DNA from 4 places in the Chryseobacterium sp. 22458 genome. Region 1 is predicted to be linked to each of the others. Evidence: riboswitches for the same ligand, from Rfam matches in the RefSeq annotation. Region 1 holds a riboswitch; each other region holds the start of a gene.
The links. Region 1 has a riboswitch for cobalamin ahead of ACTJJF_RS11685 (TonB-dependent receptor plug domain-containing protein). Riboswitches for the same ligand answer to the same signal wherever they lie in the genome.

Region 1 (6,253 bases):
GACTACAATATACAGTTTACTGCCGTAGACTTTGATATCATTTCCCACATCCCCCAGCTCTTTCACTACATTGGGGTTGATTTCCGCATAGATATTCCGGTAATAGGTTCCTTTGGTATAATCGAAAAAATCGAGGGTGCATTTATTACTTCCCATATTCCCCTCATTCAGCATGTAGAATCCTTTTATCACTGTATTTTCCGAAGGAAGTCCTTCTACCACTTCCTGACGGACAATAATGTCATCGGTACGGCACGAAGTAAGAAAAGCCAATACAAGAAATAAAAAATAAAAGTTTAGTTTTCTCATAGGGTGAAGTTTAGAATAAGTTTAAAATTTCTTCCAGGCATCGGATAGTTGATCACTACATCATAGTATTGATTGAAGATATTATTCATCTCAAGGCTTACTTTAAACTGATGATTCGCCCAGCTGAATTTTTTCTGAACAGAAAGATCATGCGTATACCAGGGCTGTACATAATTGTACTGAATGTTATCCTGGTTCACATCATACCGCTTCCCCACATAGATGGCACTGTAATTGAAACTCCAGTCTTTATAGTCTGCCATAAGGCTGAATGCCCCGTTATGCCATGGTGTATAAGGAATCTGATTGCGATAGAATGTATCTTCCGGGTCACTCATATCTCTCGCACTTTGATATGTATAGGAAAGCAAGGGTCTCAATCTTACTTTTCCGAGCTGCATTTCAGTCTGCACATTCACATCTGTTCCTATAATTTCAACCAGTCCCAGATTCATCATCAGCCAACGGAACATACTTCCGTTTGGTGCCGCTACAATTTTATCCTGTACTTTATTGTAGTAACCATCTGCTTTAACATAAAAGAATTTAAAGAAACTGTTGCTGTTAAAATTCTTTCTATAAGTAAATCCTACATCATACTGATTAGTAAATTCCGGCTTCAGGTACGTATTTCCGATATTGGTATAATAGAGATCATTAAAGGTAGGCAGTCTGAAGATTTTCTTGTAAAAAGCCCTGAGGGTAAGCTCAGGAATGATCTCAGGCTGATAGCTCATAAATACAGCCGGCGTCCATTCTCTTCTGTCTCCCGGTCTTTTGTTCTTTTCTACTTCTTCGAAAGTGAATGTTCCCAAAAGGCTTCCCAGAATTTTAAACCTGTTCCACTGATATGTGGTTGCCAAAGCCACTAATGTAGTATAACGGGTAGGATAAGAGAAATTGTCCAGATTGGCATCCAGGTTATTGTACTGGAAATCTCCGTTCAGGCTGACGTCCCAATTCGGGGTGATAGAATAGATATTGGAAGAAGAAAGATATACTTCCCTTTGAATATAGACATTATCTGTATAAATGATAGATTGCGAACGAACGGTATCCATGAAATGGGTATAATCATAAGCAAATTTTGCTTTCAGCTGGGTTTCAAATTTAGGGAAGAGCTTTTTTCTCAGATGGGCCTGTACGAAATAATTTTCATCTGAAAGTCTTGCTCCCCTGCCCCCAAAGCGGCCATTAACAATAGGCGCAGGCATTCCCCGGTCTGAAATATATCCGTACCCCCTTACATTCCAGCTTCCGTTATTGAATATTCCGTTGACGGATGTTTCAAAACGTTTTGCTTTAATATCCGAATCCTGTCTTCTGGCAATGGTATCATAAGCCTGCTGCCCGTCCGGGTATTTTTTGGCGTAACGAAATCTGTAAATTCCGTCACTCTGCATAAATTCTCCGCTGAAGCTTGAGGAAACTCTGTCTGAAATTTTCTGTTCCAACCGGAATGAAGGGTTGAAAAGATCTATGGAAGCACTTTTTGCTCTTATGACCAGATTCATTTTCCTGTTTCCTTTAAACACAGGTGTTTTAGGCTGGAGATAGATGGATCCTGATGAACCGAAATCTTTTGCAGGTTGAAAGATTTCACTTTTCTGCCCGTTATACAGCGATATTTCTTCCAGGTCATCCAGTGAATATCTTCCCAGGTCAACAAGTCCATTTTGTGCATTTCCCAGTTGGATGCCATCGTAGAAAACGCCTACATGCTGGCTTCCCATACTGCGGATATTAATTGTTTTTAAACCTCCGATACCTCCATAGTCTTTGATCTGGACTCCTGAAAAATACCGCAGAGCATCTGCTACAGAGTGACTATTAAGCCTTTCAAGCTCTTCTCCCTGTATGATTTGTGCAGGAATAATTTCTTTGAAATTCTTTTTGTAAAGGCTGATAACCTTAATGGTCTCTGTTTCTAAGCTGTCTTTTTTCTTTGTTTGGGAAAACAAAAAGTGAGAGGTCAACACCAAAGCGGTGAAAACAATTTTATGAAATTGAGATGTAATCAGTTTTGCCACCATTAGCTCATTCAGGGTAATGATGACGCTAATGGATATAAGAACGCAACGACAAAGCACAGCTGCCACTGCACAGAATCATTGTTGTTCTAAGCTTTATTCCACGAAAGCGTCAAACGTTTAATTTTCTGGCAGGTCTTCTGACTTACTCCATTTTTGAAATCCTTCCCATTAAAAAACAGTGGATATATTCTTCAAAAACTTTGGTGCGGAGCTTACAGCAGCGGGTCTGTCCCGGATTTTCACCGGATTCCCTTTTAAGAGCTTTTTACGGCTCACCAAACTTCGGCAAAGATAGAAAATTATTGCTATATCTTGTTATCAACAAAATGATTTACAATATTATATATCCGGAGGCTTTAAAAATACTTTTAAATAAAGAAATAATTTTAGGTCAACAGAATAAAAATGACAGCTGGCACCACTTATTACATTCAATGTAAGCTCCTAATATTTTATCAAAATCAGAAAGAAGGCTATTCCAATAATGAAATAGCCTCTCTTTATTAACCAAGAATGTACAAATTCTTTTATTCTTTATTTGGGACAGAAAAACATTTCATAAAAAATATCTGTATCTATAAAATGTTTATTACATGATCCGTCATATTCCAATATTCAGGAATATACTGAACCTTGATTTTGCTTCAATATCACCACCGGCAAGATGGGTATACACCGGAAGCATCACTTCACTTCCCAGGCTGAACCTTTTATAGGAGGCTTCAAATCCCAGTTTTCCATATAATGCACTTCCGGCAGTATTGGGCAAACCCTCACCAAATTGTTTATTCTGTGCATACACTTCACCCTGAATTCCGGTTTTAGCAGAAAATATGGTTTTTTCATTTGCCGAGATCTGATAAAATCCGGTCGCTGCATAATTCCATTGGTTTCCGAAGCGGTAATGTTTTTTGTTTTCAGTTTTAATGGTATAATCTGTATTGATCAATACGGCTATTTTATTTTTTTGAAATTTATAGTTCAAAGCAGCCTGATAATCCCAGCTTCCGGTTCCCAGTTGAAAGCTCGGATTGACACCGGATATCCCTTTTTCATCAAATTTACCCAAGGGGACTTTCACTCCAAGACCTCCGCTCAATTGGTGAAAGTTATCACCCGACTTCATCAGCCTGTAAATTCCCATCAGATTAAGATCACCGATTCCATTGATTCTGATATCGCCCTGCATGGTCTTTTTTTCGTGAAAGTGAAATGGCAGACTGGCATATACACTTAACTTTTCTGTCACAGGAATTTTACCCCAGATCTGAAGTGTATTGAAATACTGATCCTGAGTGAGGTCTTTTATAAATAAATTCTCTTTGGCCTTATAATGCTGTGCAAAATATTTGATTCCTATAAATTGTGGATTCAGCAAAGATTCAAAACCGGATGATCCGTTTCCTGCAGCACAGCCACAGGCATCACAATCATCATAAAAACTGATCCCGTTATAGCCTTCAGGAGCAACATAAACACTGTCTCCGGTATTTGCCTGATTCAGATTGAATAAGACCAGGCCTATTATCAATATTATCTTCTTCATGTTTTCTCTCATTTATTCTGCAAATTTTGGATTGGATATAAAACTTTTATCGGACAGTGTTTTCAGGAAAGCTATGATCTGCTGTTTTTCCTGGCTATTCATCGCAATTCCCGTACGTCCGTTTGGTTTCAGCTGCGGATCAAGGTTCGGATTATCTTCCACATGGTCCGAATAGAAATTGAGGACTGCTTCCAGGGTATAAAATCTTCCGTCATGCATATAAGGCTTTGTATATTCTATATTCCTCAGGCTTGGAACCCGGAATTTCATCCAATCGGCCTGATCAAGGGTGACCCGGTAGCGGCCTGCATCTTTAAACTCAGTATTGTAATACATTCCCGTATTTCTGAAGCTTTCATCTGTAAACAGCTCTCCACTATGGCAGGATGCGCATTTCTGATTAAACAATGCCATACCCTGGGATTCTTCCGAGGTAAACTGCTCCCTTCCCTGTCTGTACCTGTCATATTTTGAATCTGCAGAAACCAGTGTGGCCATAAACTGTGAGAGTGCTTTTAAAATCCTTTCTCCTGTAATGGTTTCATCTCCATAAGCTTCCCTGAAAAGCTTTTTATATTTCTGATCATTTTTGAGCTTTGAGATGGCTTCAGGTATGGAGCTGTCCATTTCATTTTCGTCTGTAATAGGGCTGATTGCCTGTTCGTTCAGATTATGGATCACCCCGTCCCACATGTATTTTTTCAAAAAAGCCATATTCTGTATAGGGGGTGCATTCCTGATCCCGATCCTGTCATCCACACCATGGCTTACCGTATGGCCATGATGGGTAAAAGCATTTTCCTGAATATGACAGAACCCACATGAAATAGTATTGTTTCTGGAAAGCCTCCCTTCATAGAATAATTTTCTTCCTAACTCTACCCCGTTTTTGGTCACAGGATTTGAAGACTGGTCAAAAGACATTTCCGGAAAGTAAGAGGGAAACTGTAAACGGTAAGCTTCATCTTTCTCCAGCGGCTGTATGACCTCATCAGAACAGGAGATACAACCTAGAAGAAACACTAGCAGAACCAGTATCGTTTTAATTGAAAAATTAATCATTGTGAACGTGATCTACTTTAAACATTTTGGTAAGGTTATTGGTAACATCCACAAGGTGCTGGCTGGATCCCATCATCATATCATTAGCTGATGTGAGGGCAAGTGCTTTATCACCACTTAAAAACTGATTCAGGTCTGCTAAAATATGGATGGAAGGCCTGATGTTTCCGGTAACTCTTACAGTAACCGGCAGATTCAACGTAATCTCACGGTATAGATCCGGGGTGTTATTGGCTGTTGTATTTCCCATGTTTCCGGTGTGATTCATGAATTCTTTAGTAGCAGAATCAGCACCGTATTTTCCTTCAAGTTTTACAAACACATACCCTGCAGCCCATGACCATGACATTCCTTTCTGTTTGGCTTTGGTCCAGAATTCTGCTTGACCGTCCTGTCCCAGCAAATATGCTTTCTGACTGATTCCCAATCCGAATCTGATCTTCTTATAATTATTTTTCGGAATCCCGGCTAAATTCAGATACACCACGCCGGCTACCGCATCTGCCTGATCTACGATAAATGCTCCTTTATCCGGATTGTTTTCATTGTATTTAAATTCATTTCCGCCTTCATCGATCAGGGTGATATTACTTATGACATATTTTAAGGAAGAAAAATTATGCTTTTGCCCCTGTGATGAGGTTTGCACCGTCTGGTTTAAAACAATATTTCCCAGATTATTAAACCCGTTTTCAAATTTGATCTGAATATTTCCCGGCGTGGTATCCTGCGGGTTATCATCATCTCTGCTGCTATCACAGGATGATACAGTGAATAAAGTAAAGGCGATAAAGAATAGTGATAAAAATTTATAAATTTTCATTGTTGATTTTTTAAGTTGGATTAATTTTGAATTGCTGTAACAGCGTTGTTTTTAACCACAAAAGGCACCAAAATTTTAGCACTTAAGTTATTTAAGTGAAATGCTGTATGGATAAAGAGCACTTAAGTTTTTAAAAATCTTATTTTAATGTATACCAGTGCCCTGTCAAAGGTCATAATCTTAAAACTATTGATGTAATAAGAAAATGCACTGTGACTTTTGTGGTTGAATAATAATATGAATACCTTAAAAAACCGGTGGTTTGAAAATGTATTTCAGAAACAGAAAAGAATAAGCTGTTTCATCAATGAATATGAAATGGAAAAACGGAAAATTTTCCATAGCAGAGATTTCTGCAATTTCAGGAAGAATGTAGATATCCAGGATTTTCTGTCCTGAATTTTTTGTTTTTTGTAAAGGTGAAGATTCTGAATCGCCGGTCTTTGCCAGCTGTTTGCTGAGGTAACATTTTCCGTTGCA
Region 2 (6,253 bases), on a different contig from region 1:
TAGTACCGTTGTTTTCAGTGGTGCAAATATAGAAACATTTTTAATACTGACAAAATATTTTTCCAATAAAATTGATTTTTTTTCAGTTGTCATCAGGGTTTACAGCGGTATGAAAACAAAAAAACCAGTGCTAAAACCTAACTTTCAGTTACTTAAATCTATGTTTGCTATGTTGTGAAAATTTTAAAATTTAACGGGAGTTTAAACAAATAGGTTCAAACAGAAGACTGAATTTGATTTCGAATATAAATAAGCTTTTCAAAAATGATGCACATTACCTGAAAATATATTCTGTTTTTGAATTGTGTATAAGAAAAGATGAGACAAATTCTTGCCTCATCTTTGATTTTTATTAAGGTAAACTTATCTTTTTACCCTGTTCAGGAAAAATATAATTAACCTTTAAAGGATTGTTTTCCAGGAGCTCCTTTTTTATAATTTCCGGATTATCTTTTGTCGGTTTTCTATGGGTAACTACAATATTCAGATCCTGTAGATTTTTTTGTCCCGTTTTTTCTCTGAGTTTTTCCAGTTCTTCCAATAAAAGATTGGGAGTAAGGTGACCAAACAACAGATGTTCCGGCTGGCTGTTCGGGAATGAAACTTCTATGAGTATGGTGTTTAATTGCTTCTTTTTCACCAGTGGAGTGATGCGTTCCCAGAGTTTATTAAGCTGTTCAGACTTCTCAATCCGGTCAGCTCCTGTATCTCCCAGGTAAAGAAGATAATGGTCATCTCTTCTGACAAGGGCAGCACTGCTTTTATAGGGATTTACGTGGCTCAGTTCATAGCCTGTTATAAAAAACGGAGTTTGAGGTGCCGGAATCTCTGTTCCTTCCTTAAGTTCGTTGTAATGATATTTTCCGAGCATCGGTTTTTGTCCCTGATCAGCGAAATTGATCCAGGTATCTGTGATGAAATAATGGTTTTGTAAAATTTGAACCACCGGTGACATGGCAAAAATATCCTTTTTAGAGTCTGCAGGAGAATTGATAATAAGGCCGGATAAATGATCCAGGTGGCCATGTGAAATAAAATAACCTTTGATTTGCTCTTTCAGAACCATTTCTTCCGGTCCGTTAAGGCTGTTCATCTGAATGGCTTTTCGTATGCCGGCATTCACTGTACCTGCATCAAGGCAGATAAATGTATTGTCTTTAGGGGGGGCTACTAAATAGGCAGATAAGTTGTCCTCTTGTTCCCCGCCATAGATGCCTAACGGAATAAGATCAAAATTTTGTGCCTGGCAGGTCATATGCATGATGAAGGCAAGTAAAGAAATTGCTGTTTTTTTCATTTTTTTAAGCTAAAAAACCTATCCTTTGGGGATAGGATAGGCAAATTTACATTATTTTTTCCCGATAAGAGGCCTTGCAAAAAGGGAATCCTTTGCCGTAGTCGTTAAAAATAAGCATGAATTGATCTGCTTTTCTGTCTTATGGATAATCAGGAATGTTTTTACCCAGAATGATATCTCTTCTGATTGTCATAAGCCCATCTTGCATATATGGCTTTACGATTCCTGAGCCTCCTCTTCCGGGTTGTTTTTTTCTCATGGCTTTTGTCAGGGAAGGATCATCATCAAACAGGTATTCATCCAGATAGTATTCATTTTTATCCGGTTCTTTGATGGTGATATGGATGTGCTCAGGTTCACTGCCGTCAGGATAGGCAGCAGGCCTGAAGGTATAAAATGTATATTGCCCGTTTTTTCCGGTCTTTACCCAACCCCGGAAAAATCCATGCCGTTTTGCCCAGCCTGTTTCATTGCCTCTGGTTTCATAAATCCCTTGTCTATTGGTGTGATAAATGTATACAATGATATTTTCTGCCGGTGTTTTTCCGTCTTTTTTGAAAACAGTTCCGGTTACCTTTAGCTGGGGTTTGTTTTGCCTGAATTTTGGAAGTGTATCTACGGGAGTTAATGTTTTATTTTGGTACTCATAGATCGCTTCACAGCCTTCACAAGGTCCTCCTATATTTTTTTTGATCTGACCTTGGCAGGATGTTAAACCTGATATCGTCAGTAGAATCCAGAAAGAAATACTTTGTTTTTTTAAGTCCATAGCTTGTCATGTTTTTTATGTGAATGTATTGGCGAAATTATGGACTGAAAAAAGGTTGTAAAAATAAAATGTTTTATCCTGATGAATTGGTAAGCTGACCTGAGGTACCTGTCGTAAAGCGTTTTTTGAATTCAGAAGCATAGGTCCTGCTCAATCTTACCAGAGTACCATCTGTCATCTGCAGATCATAATCGCCATTCAGGCGGGATTTGAATGAGCGTATTTTGGAAAGATTAACTACAGCGGATTTGTGTACACGGATAAAGACCTGATCATCCAATTGTTCAAGCATTGATTTCAACGTTTCAGAATGCAGATATCTTTTGTTTTCAAGGTGAATAGAAACATATGGAGTGGCAGAAGTGATCTGTATAATGTCTTCCGTATGGATGATCACATTATCTTTTCCATTATGGATAACGAATGTAGGAGAGACTGTGGCTTTTTCTGTATACACAGCATCAGGTTTCCGGACCGGGAGATATTGATAACCTAGAACAAATCCTGCATAGATAAGAACGGCTATAGAAAAGTCGTGGGTGAGTGTGTAAGAAAAGAATTTAAAAAGATCATATCTGCCCTGATAAAAAAAGAGAGACAAAATAGTTGCAATAAAAGGAAGCATTATAAGATGCACCGTAATCGGTAATATGATGAATAGTGCTGTTTTTGTATAGCTTATATGTGTTTCAGATTTCAACTTTTGATATAGAACCATTATTATGGGAATGTAGAGGACCCAAACGATCTTAAACAACAATGATTCGCTGAAATGAAAACTATAGCCGCTTCTTTTGGCCTCCCAGAAATCCTGAAACATATTTATAGTTGTAATGACAATAATGATTCCGGAAAGTATCATGAATAACTCTCCTGTATTCAAAGGAAAACGGAAGGGGGTTATCTTATTTGAAATCGGGGATGTCATCTCTTATAGTTTTTGTAGACTTTCGTTTTTTATCAAATATACTAAAATCATTGTGATGATGTTGAGTTACAAAATCTCTGTTGTTAAATCCGGAGCAATACCGCTACCTTCCGGAAATAGATTGAAGAATAAAGCTAAAACAGGGTGTTTAAAAAATATAATCAGAGATTTTATATGGTCAGTCCATGGTTGTTTTTGACTTCAGCCATGACAAATGTACTGTGCGTACTCCCGATAGAATCTACTGATCCTAGCTTATTGAATACAAAATCCTGATAATGTTTCATATCCCGGACCTGAACTTTGAGAAGAAAATCAAAATCCCCGGAAATATTATAGCATTCAGCAACTTCTTCGATTTCCAGAATTTCCTTTACAAAATCATACCCCACAGAACGGTCATGAATCTTTAATTTGATCTGGCAGAAAACAGTGAATCCACGGTTAAGCTTTTCAGCATCTAAAACAGCAGCGTATCTTTTTACAAAGCCTTCCTGCTCAAGCCTTTTTACCCTCTCAAAAACAGGGGATGGAGAAAGGCTTACCTCTCTGGCGAGCTCTTTCACAGTGAGTTTTGCATTTTTTTGAAGCAGCCTGAGAAGCTGTACGTCCTTATCATCGAGTTGTTCCACAGAATATTATTCTTTTAAATTATAAAATCGGTCAAATGTACAGAATTATATTCTTTTAAAATTATTATTAAAAGATTTGTTTGCTTAATTTAATGTGTCTAATTATTCATTTATTCTGTATGATTAATTTTACACAAAATTAAAATCTTTTATCAATGCTGTTGAGTGTTTATAAAAGAAACCGTTCTTTATATACTTCATCAAACAGGAAAGGTTTTACTTAAGGTAAATTAATAGGGAATCATGTGAGAATCATGAGCTGTCGCGCAACTGTAAGCAGCATATCAAAGGTTTCTGTCCAAAGATATCCACTGCCAAAAGCGGGAAGGATGACGGAAACCGCTGCAAGCCAGGAGACCTGCCTTTACTGAATTGACAATGCTTTCGCGGTCTGAAGCTTTTGGTCAAACAGATGATATATTGTATGCATTTTCTTTTTTGAGGATTTGCAGCATTCAGTATATCATTGTTTTCTATAGGTTTTCCGCAGAAGTATTACGAAGCATTTCAAAGAGCTTTATCATTAAGTTTAATTAAAAAAGTTTAAGAAAATGCAAACTCACATTCTGGGCTATCCGCGTATTGGTAGCAAAAGAGAACTTAAAAAAGCCTGCGAACAATATTGGTCAGGTCAAATTGTTTTGGAAGAACTTCTTGCTGCAGGAAGAAAGATCTGCAACCAAAACTGGACTATCCAAAAAGAGGCCGGGATAGACCTCATCCCGTGTAATGACTTTTCATATTATGATCAGGTATTGGATATGAGCCTTATTGTAGGTGCGGTACCATCACGTTACCACGAAGTAGTGCTTAAGAAAAACAATACTGAGCTGGATCTTTACTTTGCTATGGCAAGAGGCTATCAGAAAGAAGGATTGGATATCACAGCGATGGAAATGACCAAATGGTTTGATACCAATTACCATTATATTGTTCCTGAGTTTTACAAAAATCAACAGTTTAAACTAAGTTCGGATAAAATATTCAATGAGTTTGCCGGAGCCAGACAGGCTGGAATCAAAGCAAAACCTGTTATCATAGGGCTTGTTTCCTATCTTCTTTTGGGAAAGGAAAAAGAGGAGGGGTTTGATAAGCTGGATCTGGCAGAAAACCTTCTTCCTGTGTATATTGAAATCCTTACAAGACTTAAGGAACAGGGCGCTGAGTGGATCCAGTTTGATGAGCCGTTTTTAGCACTGGACCTAACGGAAAAAGCAAAACAAACGTATCAGTGGGTGTATGCTGAAATAAGAAAAAAGTTTCCCAAATTACAGTTTATTATTACTACTTATTTTGACGGATTAAAAGACAATCAGTCTCTTGCTGTCTCACTTCCGGTAGATGTTTTGCATATAGATCTGGTTAGAAATCCTGAGCAAATGGAAGAAATAGTGAAGATCATTCCTGAAAATTTAAGTCTTTCATTAGGCCTTGTTGACGGAAGAAATATCTGGAAGAATGATTATGAAAAGTCTTTGAAATTTATTACAGAAGCCGTTGATAAACTTGGATCTGAAAGAGTATTCATTGCTCCATCTTGTTCCTTACTTCATTCACCTTGCGATCTGGATGTTGAGACTGCCCTTAATCCTGAAATTAAAAACTGGCTGGCTTTTGCAAAACAGAAAGTAAAAGAAGTTGTTACCCTTAAAGAACTTGCTGCCGGAACAGACAATGAAAATAGTCTTGCAGATTTTGAAGAAAACAAAAAGGCTGCAGAAAGCAGAAAAACATCTTCCCTTATTCATAATGATAAGGTAAAGCAAAGAGCTCAGGCGGTCACCAAAGAAGATGCGCAAAGGAAAAATGCTTTTAAAACCCGTAAAGAAGAGCAGCAGAAAACATTACAGCTTCCTTTGTTTCCTACCACCACTATCGGATCATTTCCACAGACAGCAGAGGTAAGAAGCTGGAGAGCCCAATTTAAAAAAGGAGCCCTTACGTCCGAACAATATGATGCTTTGCTGAAAGAAGAAACCCGAAGAACTATCCGCTGGCAGGAAGATATCGATATTGATGTACTGGTTCACGGAGAGTTTGAACGAAATGATATGGTGGAATATTTCGGGGAACAATTGGAAGGATTTACATTTACGAAAAACGGCTGGGTGCAGAGCTACGGAAGTCGTTGCGTAAAACCTCCTGTAATTTTCGGTGATGTATCACGGCCAGCGCCTATGACCGTTTACTGGTCTCAGTATGCACAGTCTCAGACTGATAAATGGGTCAAGGGAATGCTCACAGGACCTGTTACCATCTTACAATGGTCTTTTGTTCGTGACGATCAGCCTCGCTCTGAAACCTGTAAGCAGATTGCCTTAGCGATTCGTGATGAAGTGGTGGATCTGGAGAACGCAGGGATCAGAATTATCCAGATCGATGAACCGGCGATCAGGGAAGGCCTTCCTTTAAGAAGAACCGACTGGCAGAACTATCTGAAATGGGCTGTGGAAGCTTTCAGAATTTCAGCCAGCGGAGTAGAAGATGCCACACAAATCCATACTCATATGTGCTATTCTGAATTCAATGATATTATTGAAAATATTGCTGATATGGATGCAGACGTGATTACCATAGAATGTTCCCGTTCCCAGATGGAACTTCTGAATGCCTTCGCCGACTTCCAA
Region 3 (6,253 bases), on a different contig from region 1:
TATGGTTTTGGAACTGCTTTTTATTTAGCGGCCGTTTTATTTCTGGTCATTCTTCTTTTCTACGGAATATTTTCATATTTCCTTAAAAATGCCCCCGAATCTATTTATGGGCCTTCAAAACAGACATCTGAATCATAAAAGATAGCAGGAAGTACTGCAAGATCATTCTCTTCCGCATTTAATTTATATATTTGGGGATCAAAAAATTTTCGCAATGACTTTCATCAACAAAGCATTTTATCTGTCCGCATTCAGTATTTTTTCTCTAACCTTTGTTAAAGGCCAGAATAAGGTTCCTTTTGGAGTTGTAAAAGCAGAGGAAGGATATGCCAATGTACGTGTACATAAAGATAACTACAGAAAAATTGTAGATAAAATCCGTATGCGTAAAGGGGATGTATTTGTTTATGTAAAGCCCGCTCCCGGAGAAACGGAATGGATCTGGATCAAATATCCTGAAAAACAGGATGAAGATAAGCCGTTTGTACGCTACGAAACCCTTGACAGGGAAGGGATGGTAAATAAAGAACGGATTGCTTATATAGACCAGCTTCCGGCCTATACCCCATCGAAGTCTAAGAACGGGAGATCAATGATCTTCACAGACAACTCCGACCCGAAGGTTCCTACAGCCCAGAGAAGCAAAGTAGTGATCGATGTCTACCCTTCCAATGCCGGTTACCGTAAGAAAGAAAAAGATGCAGAAGGCAAACTTCTTACCATCGACAAAGTAAAGCCATGGGGAATAGGGAATGATCTTCCTGAAGGAATGACAGAGATCAAATCGATCCGGGTACAACAGCCGGGAAGAGGTTCGGTTTTCGTAAGAGAAGCGATCAAGAATATGTTTCAGCCGACTATGGATTTTGAAAACGTAGGAGTAACCGCCCTAGACAATGATAATATTTTTCTTTATATGATCAATGGTACCGGGGAAAACAGATATACTACCCTGTGGACCATCAAGAAAGGAAGAGTGATCAGCCAGATTATTTACCATAATCCGGAATAAATTCATTATTTTTGCCCCCGAAAAGTTTAACGCTTATTCATCACAGAAACTGGTTCTGCCTAGCAGCAGATTAAAAGGGAACCGTGTGAAAATCACGGACTGTCGCGCAACTGTAAGTAACTGAAATCTTTATCAAAAGATCCACTGTGCGAGGCATGGGAAGGAGATAAAAGATGTTACAAGTCAGGAGACCTGCCTTTTTCTTAAACAAAAAACTTTCGCGATCTGAAGTTTTATTGATCTGATGGATTGTTTCAGGAATTTCCCAGGTTCCTGTCATTATTCTGTTGTTTTGATACAATTTCATTTCGCTTTAATTAATAATGAAATATGACTACAGAAGAAAGAATTGAAGCTGCCGAAACCAGAATCTTTAAAGCGGTTTTCCCAAACACCACCAACCATTATGATACTCTTTTCGGAGGTACAGCCATGCAGCTGATGGATGAAGTAGCCTTTATTGCAGCTACCCGTTTTGCAAGAAAGAGAGTAGTAACCGTAAGCAGTGACAAGATCGATTTTAAAAAGCCTATTCCTGCCGGAACGATTGTAGAACTGATCGGAAGAGTTTCATACGTTGGAAAAACCAGTATGAAAGTAAGTGTTGAGATCTACACAGAGCAGATGTATTCTTATGAAAGAGAAAAGGCTATCGTAGGTGACTTCACTTTTGTTGCCATTGATGAATTCAAAAAACCAATTCAGATTTTATAAATAGATTCGGGCGGCCTTTGGCCGCCCGAATCTATTATTTTCCTGCTTAAAATATTTACTTTAAAACCTTTTCAGTTTCCAGGCTTCTGTTCAGCAGCAGCTCAAAAGCCTCCCCCATTTCATCCGAAGCTCTTGTAATTGCATTTTCAAGCATATTTCTGATTTGTTTTTCGGTAACCCCGGCTTCTGTCCAGCTTTTTCCTGAGGTATGGGAGTTCAGAATAAACGGCATGATTCTATCAATGGAACACGCAAAAATAGCATCCGGTGTTTTCTCTTCTTCAAACTCAAGCCACAGATTAAAGAATTCCGTACGCAAAGGTTCATCCAGGATTCCAAAGATTTTTTGTGCCGAGGCTTTTTCACGCTCAAACTTTCCTACCATGGCTTTTTCATCAAAAAGAAATGTATCTCCCGCTTCAATTTCTACCAGATCATGAATGGAAAGCATTCTGATCACCCTTAAAAGATCGATATCTGCCCGGTTTTTAGCATAGGGATAAAGGATCTGCGCCAGGATAATGATCTGCCATGAGTGTTCTGCTGTATTCTCTCTTCTGGTATCATCCGCATTATAATTCCTTCTTTGAACATTCTTCAGGGCATCTACGGCCAGAATAAAATCGATCTCTTTCTGTATCTTCATCTTACTTTAATTTATTATATTCTTCTGATGAGTAAATCTTGGTTTTGGTTACCCATTTATTCTTTATTTTTTCTTTCGTAATCACTTTTACACGATCTTCATTGGTCATATCCACTTCTTTTTCAAAAACTTTATCCAGCCCTTTATTGGGGATTACGACGTATTCTGTAGTAAAAAGATCACAGCAACCGGATTTTCCGAAAGTAGTCAGGCGTTTGCGTTGGGAATCAACACCAAAAAAATCAAATCCGTTTGATGCAAGGTCTGTAAGCTCTTTACTTTTTACAAAGCTCATTCTGGTACTGTTGAAGACATATACATCATAAGAAGCACTGTGATAGTTCCCCATATTTCCGTTCCTTACGGCTATATCTTCGGTACCGTCAAAATTAAAATCATCTATGATAATAGAGTTCTGGTCTTTGGTCAGCTCCATCATTTTTCCTGGCTTTGGCTTTTGATCCGGCTTTAGGTCTATGACCAGGTCATCAGATACAAAGGTCTGCACTTTGGTATTGCTGTTATTAAACAGTTCTACTGTTCCCTTGTCTGTACACCTGCTTTCATAACAATTTTCAGAATGAATGACAGCGCTATAATTTTTCGAAACATTCTTGATTTCAAACTGATATTGTGCAAAGCACAAAGGTCCCAGAACAACGAAAGCCGACAGACTCTTAAACTTATTGAATAGATTCATAGTCATAGTATATGGATTTGAAGTGTTTTTAAATTCATAACAAAAATACGAATCATAATACCGATTTCAAAATTCAAAACCATTATCTGAAGGATTTGAAACCATTATAATTCTTTACATTCTGAAAACTTCTTTCCCACTATATACTTTGAAATAAATGAAAACTTCCCGACTTTTTATGTAGAAATGCTTTCTATATTTTGTGACTTACCCTTTAACAGTCCATCCCTTAATTTTGTTGTAGGTATTTCAAAATATTTATACATCAAAATTGAAAGTCCTATTGTAAGAATAAAAAAAACACTAAAAGTTACCCCTGTATTTAACATTATGGAACTCTTAAAAAAATCAACCTTACCTATAATCCACTTTTGAACCAGCGAATAATGTATAAGATACATGCTATAGGACGTTAAACTGACGTATGTAATAGGTTGTAAAATGATTTTCGGAGCTGATTTTACTGAATCTAAAAAGGGAATCAGAAACATAGTAGAAATTGATGTAAAAGAAAAACTTAAAACTTGGTCAAAAAAGGGATTGGTTCCATAGTTTAAATAATATTGATGTACAACCATTAATATTAGGCCGGCACAAAAAAAATATTTTTTTGAACTTTCAAAAAACCGATTGTAGTAAGCCTTAACATATGCAGCTAAAACACCATACATCAAACTGTCAAGCCTTGTTATTACCTGCTTCCTGTAATATAAATCCCAGATGCCAATATCAGTTACAGAAACATTGAATAACAGTCTATATGCTCTGAAAGATGTAGTAAATACTATGATTGATATAATGGTAATTAAGACTGCTTTTTTTACACTTAAATTTAAAAATTGATTAAAGAAAAGATCATTATCGGCGAAATCAGATAAAACCACTCTTCAATACTCAAACTCCATGCTTCCGGGAAAAAAGAAGGGTGAGGTGTTTTAAAATTCTGCAGAAATAAAAAGTATTTTATAATTTCTGAATTAAAAACAAATTTTTCATTAAAAATGATATTCAATCCAAGTAAAAGTATTAATACTAAAAGATAGGCTGGAAGTGTTCTAAACCATCTCCGTTTCCAAAACTCCAACAATGTTTTAAAGGTAAATGATTCTTTATTCAGTACTTTAATTAAAATTCCTCCAATTAAAAAACCACTTAGAACAAAAAAAATAGTAACTCCATCAAAAATAAAATACGATACAATTCCTTTAACCATTCTTGGCATATATATCAAACCGTGGCCAACAACAACAAACATGATCGCAAAGAACCGGAGAATATCAAGACCAAAAACCCTACTTTCATCAAAATAGAGTTTAAATAAATTTTTAAAATTCATCATTTTGTTTTTCCAAAGATACAAATAATTCTACCCCTTTTTATTTTTTATAGATCTGTTTTTTTCGCACTTTTTTAGTGAAACCATATATGTATTTCATTCTTTTATTTCCTTTTCTAAAACTTTGACATTCTATTTTTTTTATATAAAATTTAAAGACATCTTACTATTTTCTACTTAAATTTATTTTCACAAAAATTACAGCACAAAAATTACAAACTGATTATCAGTTACTTATAATAATTATTTTAAAATTCCACTACTTTGTATTGCATAATACCATTTTATTTACATATCTTTGTAATGTAAAATTAGAATACGCTCAACTAGCTAGGGGCATTTTTCTAACGATAACCTTAATTAACAAAAATTATCAAAGATGAATACTGAAAATACCAAAGCGCAAATGCGAAAAGGAATTCTGGAATTCTGTATTCTAAGTCTCATCAATAACCGTGAAATGTATGTTTCCGATCTTATTGATGAACTGAAAAAAGGAAAACTGGATGTAGTGGAAGGGACCCTCTACCCTCTTCTTACAAGACTTAAAAACGGAGAGTTTCTCTCCTACAGATGGGAAGAATCTACCGGGGGACCACCCAGAAAATATTATCAGATCACAGAAAAAGGAAAACTTTTCCTGGATGAACTTCTCAATACGTGGAATGAACTGACAGCCTCAGTGAACCAAATCACCCAACAAAATTAAAAAACAAAGCTATGAACAAGACACTCTCAATAGGACTCGCAGGTTTTTCTTTTACAATAGAAGAACACGCATATATAAAGCTCAGCGATTACCTGAACGCCCTTAGAAGCTCACTGGATGCTTCAGAGGCAGATGAGGTAATGCATGACATAGAAATAAGAATGGTGGAGATCTTCAAAGACTCTCTTGGAAAACGTGAAGTGATCAACGATACAGATGTAGAAAAAGTAATCGCACAGATCGGAACTCCTGAGAAAATAGAAGAACAGGAAGAAGCTTATTTTTCTGAAAAAAACACAACTAAAAATACCAATTCAGGAACCAGCTATTCAGACAAAAAACAACTGTTCCGTGATCCTGAAAAACAAAAGATCGCAGGGGTATGTGCCGGTTTAGCTCAATATGTAGGAATGGATATTACTGCCATGAGAGCCATCTGGCTTGGAGTTTTCGTTCTGGGAATTTTCACAGCAGCCATTTCCTCTTCATTGATCGCACTGCTATATGTAATCCTTTGGATCGTACTTCCAAAAGCTGAAACCGCAGCAGATTTCCTGAAAATGCAGGGAAAGCCTATGAACTTCGACAATCTTAAGAATGAGTCTAATAAATTGGTACAGTTTGCCAATGAATCTACTCAGAGGGTCGGAGAGATATACAACGAAAACAAACCTTACATCAATAACGCAGGAAGCGGAGTGTGGAATATACTGAAATATGTTGTAGGAGGAATCTTCGTATTGATGGCAGTAGGAAGTATCATCGGGGTATTTGTATTATTCGGGCTTTTCGGAATGGACACGGACTTCCCCGGAGCTAATGAGATCAGATTCTATATGGATGATCAGGGGCTGGATAAAGTACTGGCAGCCATGATGGTGATCGGAAGCTTAATTCCTGCAATTCTTTTCAGCTTATTAAGCATCAAGATTTTCTCTCCAAAAACAAAGCTGAGAAACATCGGATGGGTTGTGGGAGGTTTATTCCTTCTTCTGATCGGGCTTGGAACTTACTTCGGCATCAGCATGGCCAAGAAAAACATGATCTACAGAGGTAGTAAGGAAGATACTGAAAATATAGCGATCAACACAACTTCTGACACGGTATATGTAGATATGAAGCAGGTAAGCATCCCG
Region 4 (6,253 bases), on a different contig from region 1:
GAGCTGGCTCAGAATGTTGCTCAGGATATTGATCCTAAATTAAAAGTTTCCGTTTTCAAAACTTACGGAACAGCTATGATCAAATATAAAGATCTTGAGCTGGAGTTTGTAGGGGCCAGAAAAGAAAGTTATACGGAAAACAGCAGAAAACCTGAAGTGGAAGGTGGCAGCCTGGAAGATGATCAGAAGAGAAGAGATTTTACCATCAATGCAATGGCTATCTCTTTAAATAAAGATAATTTCGGTGACCTCATCGATCCTTTCAATGGGATTGAAGACCTCGAAAAAGAAATTTTAAGAACTCCGCTTGAACCTGCCCAGACGTATTCCGATGATCCGTTAAGGATGATGAGAGCCGTACGTTTTGCTTCTACTTTACATTTCACTATTGAAGAAGGGTCTCTGCAAGCAATCAAGCAGGAAGCAGAAAGAATCAAGATTGTTTCTATGGAAAGGATCATGGTAGAATTTAACAAGATCATGATGTCTTCAAAGCCTTCTATAGGCTTAAAGCTGATGGAGCAAACGGGGCTTCTGAAGCTGGTGATTCCTGAACTGATCGAACTAAAAGGTGTAGAAGAGGTTGAAGGGCAGACTCATAAAGATAATTTCTACCATACACTGGAAGTTGTTGACAATATTTCTGAGAACACTGATAATCTTTGGCTTCGTTGGGCTGCTTTACTCCATGACATTGGAAAAGCTCCTACGAAAAAGTTTGTGGAAGGTACAGGCTGGACTTTCCACGGGCATGAATTTCTAGGTTCAAAAATGGTAAAAACTCTTTTCCAGCGCCTGAAACTGCCATTGGGAAGTGATATGAAATATGTTCAGAAAATGGTAAAGCTTTCCTCCCGCCCTATCGCTCTGATTACGGATGATGCCTCGGATTCTGCCTTGAGAAGACTTTTATTCGATGCCGGGGAAAATCTTGAGGATCTTTTTACGCTTTGCAAGGCTGATATTACAACCAAAAACTCTAGAAAACAAGAAAAGTTCAAAAAGAATTTTGAATATGTAGCGGTAAAGATCAAGGAAGTAGAAGAAAAGGATCAGGTAAGGAATTTCCAGCCCCCTATTACCGGAGAGGAGATTATGGCTATGTTTAATCTTAAGCCTGGCCGTGAAATCGGGATTCTGAAAGAGAAGGTAAAGGAGGCAATTCTGGAAGGTGAGATTCCTAATGAAAAGGAAGAAGCTACGAAATTTGTGATTGCTGAAGCGGGAAAACTGGGATTGACAATTTAAATCTTTATTGAATATAATAAGAGCCCGGCGGGATGTTCCATCCCGCCGGGCTCTTTGTTTCCATTGGAAACAAAGCCGGCCGGTTTCTTCGAAACCGGCCGGAAAAAAACACAAATGATGAAAAAAAATAAAAAATTATATTTTCATTGCTTGCAGTACAAGTATTATTGATTTAAAAATACTCCATTAGCTCCTCGGCCTCCAGTGTCCTTAATAGTGTAAATTTCAGCCCCTGAAGTTGCTGAATATATTTTTAATTCACTATTGGATTGGAATTCTTTAACATTTGAAGCAAAAATTCTTCCGTCAATAACACTAAATCCATATAATGTATAATAAAGTCCACCATCAGCAGCAGTTAATAATGGGCTGCTAGGAACCGTTGGGTTTTTCACACTTGTAGTATATACTTTATTGGCAGAACTGAAATAGAACTTATCGTTATCAATCTGAAGATTCGTCCCATTAGCAATCCCGGTTAATGTTATAACAGGTGTTAAAGCCCCCGTGCTTGAAATTTTATAGATATAAGAATCTGTTGTTGTTGCGGAAATAGTGTAAACATCAGAGTTGTAAGAAATGGTTCTGTTGATATCTCCGTTTGGAATTGAAATTTCTGTCGTTGCGTCTGTGGAAGTATTGATATAGGTAATTTTATTTCCGTATCCAAAAGTAGCATTCTGAACAAAAATATTTCCTCCGGCTTCTACCACTTTGTCTATGCTCTCTGTAAAGTCAATTTTCTTTACAAACGATTTGTCAGAGATTTTATACTTTGTAACACTTTTAGCGCCTCCAACATTTAAATTATTATTTACAACATAAATAAACCCATTGGCAAAAGCAATACCTCTTGGGTTATTCAGCTGCTCTTTAATCTCTCCTACTTTTTTAAAGGTAAAACGGTCTACAATCACAATCTTATTAGAATTGTTCATTACCAGATAGGCATTATTTCCATTAAAAGCAATGGTCTGAAGCACATCACCTAACGGTTCAGTAGAACCATTGTTATAAGCATAGATATTATCTTGCTTAAGAGACAGATCTCTCGTAAGGAACATAATATTCGCTCCGTAAGAATTAAAGTTTCCTTCATTGGCAATAAAATATCCGTTCTGATAAGTGATTGGTGACTCATCAAAAGTAATGCTGTCGCTGCTACATGATATATTAAATAGTAGTGCGAAGGCGAATAATACAGTTAAAAACCTAGTTATTCTCATAATATATTAATTTTAATTTTTAAAAATTGATTGCTGCATAAATACTATAGTTTCTTTTAGGTAAAGGATAAAAAGCAACAGTTTTATAATAAGTATCTGTTATATTATTTACTTTAAGTCCTAAGGTATACTTTTTCAAAACTGTAGCTGAAATGCCGGCATTTAAAATAAAGTAAGGATCAATAGCTGTCATTCTATGTTCATCAGCATCAGTATACGTTAATCCATTCAATTGTCCTTGTGCGAAGAATTTTAAAAAGCCATATTCATAATCAATGTTGGCCACTCCTCTGTGCATCGGAACATAAGGTCTCTGCTTCTGGGTTTCTTTATCAATAGATCTTGTATAATAATAACCTACATTTGCTTTAAACTTATGACTACCGAATTGCTTGTTAAAAGACAACTGGGATTCCAACCCGTAAGATTCTGTTTTACTGATATTAAAAGCCTGCCAATATCCCATAGCGGTCGGCAACCAGGCAATAAGGTTAGTGGCTCCCATATAGTAAGGAGACAGCGTAAGCCTGAAGGCTCCTATTTTAAATTCATGGGTCATATCTGCCTGAGTAGAAGTTTCCGGTTTTAAATCCTTGTTTCCTCCCGGCTCATAATAAATATCATTAAATGACGGATATCTGAAGTTTTTTGACACATTAAAGCTTACATCATACCATTTTACAGCATTCCATTTTCCGGAGACGGAATACATCACCGGAGAGTTGACATCTTCTACAAAATCTTTTTTTATTCCTCCTTCAAAACGTAAGTCTTTTGTGGCAAAATATCTCAATAATCCGGCAATAGACCCTACATTTCGGCTTACATTTCTTATTCCGCTCTGATAGCCTTCTCCTTTATTTACCTGAAACTCTCCGATCACGTTAATATTCCATTTTGAATTCAGGAAATAATTGAAATCATTTTTCAGGATGTAATTTTTTCCGGTACCACCGCTTGATTTAGGCAAATCCAGGGAACCGAAATACTGAAAATTTTCTTCCGTATAAGCAGCTTTGAATGAGTTGCTGAATTTCGTTTTATTCCAGTCCCAGGCAAGCAGACTTCTTACACTCTGGGTTTCATATTTTGTTTTTATTGCCGTATCCTCGTATACGGGATAGTGCTGTGAGGAATCAAAAAACTGACTCTGCCACGAAATTTTATGATCATCAGCTATTTTATACGAAGCTCCTACATTGAAGGTTGTATTGTAATAACGTCCATTTGTATTAATAAACTTCATATCATCCACTTCATAGTTATTCTCACTTACAGAATAATTTCCCGAAACCTTAAAACTGAACTTATCATTACTGTAAGAACCTTTCACAAAGTTATTATAGGTATTAAAAGAAGCTACTTCAGAAAACAGAGCTCCGTGAAAACCTTTATTAAAGTCAAGAGTATTATTGAGGTGAATACTTCCGCCAATGGCTCCGCTGCCATAGATAACACTTCCTCCGCCGGCTTTTATTCCGATCTGGTCATAGCCGAACGCAGCAATATTATTGATATCGCCCTGTCCTAAAAAATTAGAGTTGATATTGATTCCGTTCCAAACAAAAGCGGTCTGCTGTGCCGTAGTTCCTCTGAAAGATGGAGAAGAAACCGCTCCACGTCCATTTTCTTTAATATAAACCTGAGATTGAAATCTGAGAAGTTCGGAAAGGTTGGTTGAGTTTTTTTCAACTTCTTCTGCCGGGATGGTTTTCACGGGATGAAAGAGCTTCACTCTGCTCATCTGATTGTCGAAAACATAAACAGTATCTATGGCCTTCTCCTGTGCTAAAAGAAAACAGCCATAAGACGAAAAAAACAGTACTAAAGATCTTTTTATACCCATATTCTTTTACTTTTCCTCCGAAAGCAATATGTTTTTTTTAAAATTATAATTCCGGCAGGTCTCCTGACTTTCGCTTTCTGTACCTTCCCGTTTTCACAGTGGTTTTTTACAGAAATTTCTATTGCGATTTACAGTTGCGGGGACAGTCCGGGAGTTTCACCCGATTCCCTTTTCATTCCAAAATACTGGAAACCAAAATTTTTGCAAAGATAGTTTTTTAAATGTATTAGACAAAAACCACCAAAACACTATGTTTTCCATATAAATAAAAAGAGCAGCTGTTCTCATTACTGAAAACAGCTGTTCATACCACTACTTGTATTTAATATGAAAATTATCTTTTGATGAATTTATAAGTCTGTTGTTGCCCTCTTTTAATTGAGTATTGAAGAATATAATCCCCTTTCGATAAAGATGATACATCGATACGGTCTTCTATAGCATCAAATGTTTTCACTTTTTGCCCGACCATATTATATATTTCCGCTTTTTCAATTTTTCCTGTTCCCTTGAAATACAGAACATCAGCAACCGGATTAGGATAAATACTGATCATGTTTTTATCTTTCACTGCTTCTTTGGTAGACAGGTAGCTGGTAAGATCCAGATAAAAAGCAACCATCTGATTGGAAGAATCAGTCCCCATACCTGCAATTTTCTTTCCGTCCTGGGAAATAGCAAGAGGGAGGCCCATCGTTACTCCGTTGGTATTAATACCTAATCCCACTGTATAATCATTCAGATTGATACGTCCGCTTTCCGATGTCCAGATAAAACCTTCCCCTGACATTGGCGGTGCTCCGAATGCTCTGTAGTATCCAATAACCTTTGTACCGTCTGCAGAAATTCCTGTAGCCCCTCCTTTGAAAAAGAATGAAGCATTGGGATGCGTTATATAAGTGAGCCCGTTGGTTGCATTCCAGACATAAGGATTAGGATTTCCGGCCCCTATGATCGTGTTTCCGTCAGCAGAAATACCACCGGCTTCACCTACATTATTCCCGTTACCATCTGTAATAAACGTCTCTGTTCCGTCTACCCATTTTGCACCGCTTCTCGTACCTGTTGGCTCATCCTGCCATCCTACGATCACCATTCCGTTGGCACTGATGGCATTTGCTCTTGAACTTCTTCCCGGCACTATACTTCCCAGATCTACCACTCCACCGGTTTCATCCCATTTCACAGCATGTGCATTGGCTGCTGTAAGAAAGCCCAGTCCTACAATCGTATTTCCGTCCGGAGACATTCCCCATGTAGAGCTTACGCTCCCATCCCAGCCGGTAGGTACAAGCCCTCCTCTGTTTACCCATGTAGAGGTAGCTATATCATAAGTTGATATCTCATTAAAGCCTGTTGCAGTATTGGTAACTGAAGAAGCTATTTTCTTTCCGTCATTGGAAACAACCGTTCTTCCTGCAGCCGGATATCCGTTGGAAATCATTCCTATCTGTTCGAGTCCTCCTGCGGCAGTCCATTTATATATTCCGCCGGCACTGGTATGCATACTCACGATTCCACTGTCAGAAACTGAGCCTACATTATAATTTCCAAGGCCCATTACCGTAAGCTGTGCTTCAGTCAGATTAAAATTAAGAAAGAAATAAGCAACCAATACTTTCATTGACATTTTGTAACTTTTTCTCATATATTATTATATTTAGTATTTGGAATTATTGAAAACAATATTAATCTTATATTTACCAAAATGAAAGGATTTGACTTTCACAATTCATGAATTTTAAAAGAATTAAAAACATAAAATACTGATAACAAACAATATAAAAACAATTCATTTTGAAAGCAGATTTCAGAAGAATCATTCAAAAAAAATTAAAAAGCAATATATTATCCGGAAAAATGATTGAAAGTAGTGGACGGATTTTAGGGTTGCTGTTTATACTGTATTCCATTGTGATTAATGGACAATCCG

Region 2: another riboswitch for cobalamin. It lies ahead of metE (5-methyltetrahydropteroyltriglutamate--homocysteine S-methyltransferase); the one in region 1 lies ahead of ACTJJF_RS11685 (TonB-dependent receptor plug domain-containing protein).
Region 3: another riboswitch for cobalamin. It lies ahead of ACTJJF_RS00290 (acyl-CoA thioesterase); the one in region 1 lies ahead of ACTJJF_RS11685 (TonB-dependent receptor plug domain-containing protein).
Region 4: another riboswitch for cobalamin. It lies ahead of ACTJJF_RS21075 (TonB-dependent receptor plug domain-containing protein); the one in region 1 lies ahead of ACTJJF_RS11685 (TonB-dependent receptor plug domain-containing protein).

Annotation. Positions count from the first base shown of each region.
Region 1 is NZ_JBQEOA010000003.1:150,310-156,562, forward strand. Features, by position in the region: gene ACTJJF_RS11680 (YncE family protein) at 1-309, opposite strand, end outside; gene ACTJJF_RS11685 (TonB-dependent receptor plug domain-containing protein) at 306-2,342, opposite strand; cobalamin riboswitch at 2,453-2,637, opposite strand; gene ACTJJF_RS11690 (transporter) at 2,944-3,888, opposite strand; gene ACTJJF_RS11695 (cytochrome-c peroxidase) at 3,901-4,950, opposite strand; gene ACTJJF_RS11700 (MbnP family protein) at 4,943-5,773, opposite strand; gene ACTJJF_RS11705 (hypothetical protein) at 6,020-6,253, opposite strand, start outside.
Region 2 is NZ_JBQEOA010000001.1:1,587,334-1,593,586, reverse strand. Features, by position in the region: gene ACTJJF_RS07085 (3',5'-cyclic-nucleotide phosphodiesterase) at 353-1,297, opposite strand; gene ACTJJF_RS07080 (dioxygenase family protein) at 1,437-2,066, opposite strand; gene ACTJJF_RS07075 (LytTR family DNA-binding domain-containing protein) at 2,140-2,994, opposite strand; gene ACTJJF_RS07070 (Lrp/AsnC family transcriptional regulator) at 3,165-3,626, opposite strand; cobalamin riboswitch at 3,821-4,006, shown strand; gene metE (5-methyltetrahydropteroyltriglutamate--homocysteine S-methyltransferase) at 4,178-6,253, shown strand, end outside.
Region 3 is NZ_JBQEOA010000001.1:52,681-58,933, reverse strand. Features, by position in the region: gene ACTJJF_RS00300 (hypothetical protein) at 1-138, shown strand, start outside; gene ACTJJF_RS00295 (hypothetical protein) at 215-1,012, shown strand; cobalamin riboswitch at 1,046-1,226, shown strand; gene ACTJJF_RS00290 (acyl-CoA thioesterase) at 1,343-1,726, shown strand; gene ACTJJF_RS00285 (HD domain-containing protein) at 1,782-2,372, opposite strand; gene ACTJJF_RS00280 (XAC2610-related protein) at 2,374-3,078, opposite strand; gene ACTJJF_RS00275 (acyltransferase family protein) at 3,905-4,411, opposite strand; gene ACTJJF_RS00270 (PadR family transcriptional regulator) at 4,788-5,117, shown strand; gene ACTJJF_RS00265 (PspC domain-containing protein) at 5,129-6,253, shown strand, end outside.
Region 4 is NZ_JBQEOA010000008.1:116,845-123,097, forward strand. Features, by position in the region: gene ACTJJF_RS21065 (CCA tRNA nucleotidyltransferase) at 1-1,248, shown strand, start outside; gene ACTJJF_RS21070 (DUF5074 domain-containing protein) at 1,413-2,474, opposite strand; gene ACTJJF_RS21075 (TonB-dependent receptor plug domain-containing protein) at 2,494-4,320, opposite strand; cobalamin riboswitch at 4,357-4,532, opposite strand; gene ACTJJF_RS21080 (T9SS type A sorting domain-containing protein) at 4,655-5,968, opposite strand; gene ACTJJF_RS21085 (helix-turn-helix domain-containing protein) at 6,118-6,253, shown strand, end outside.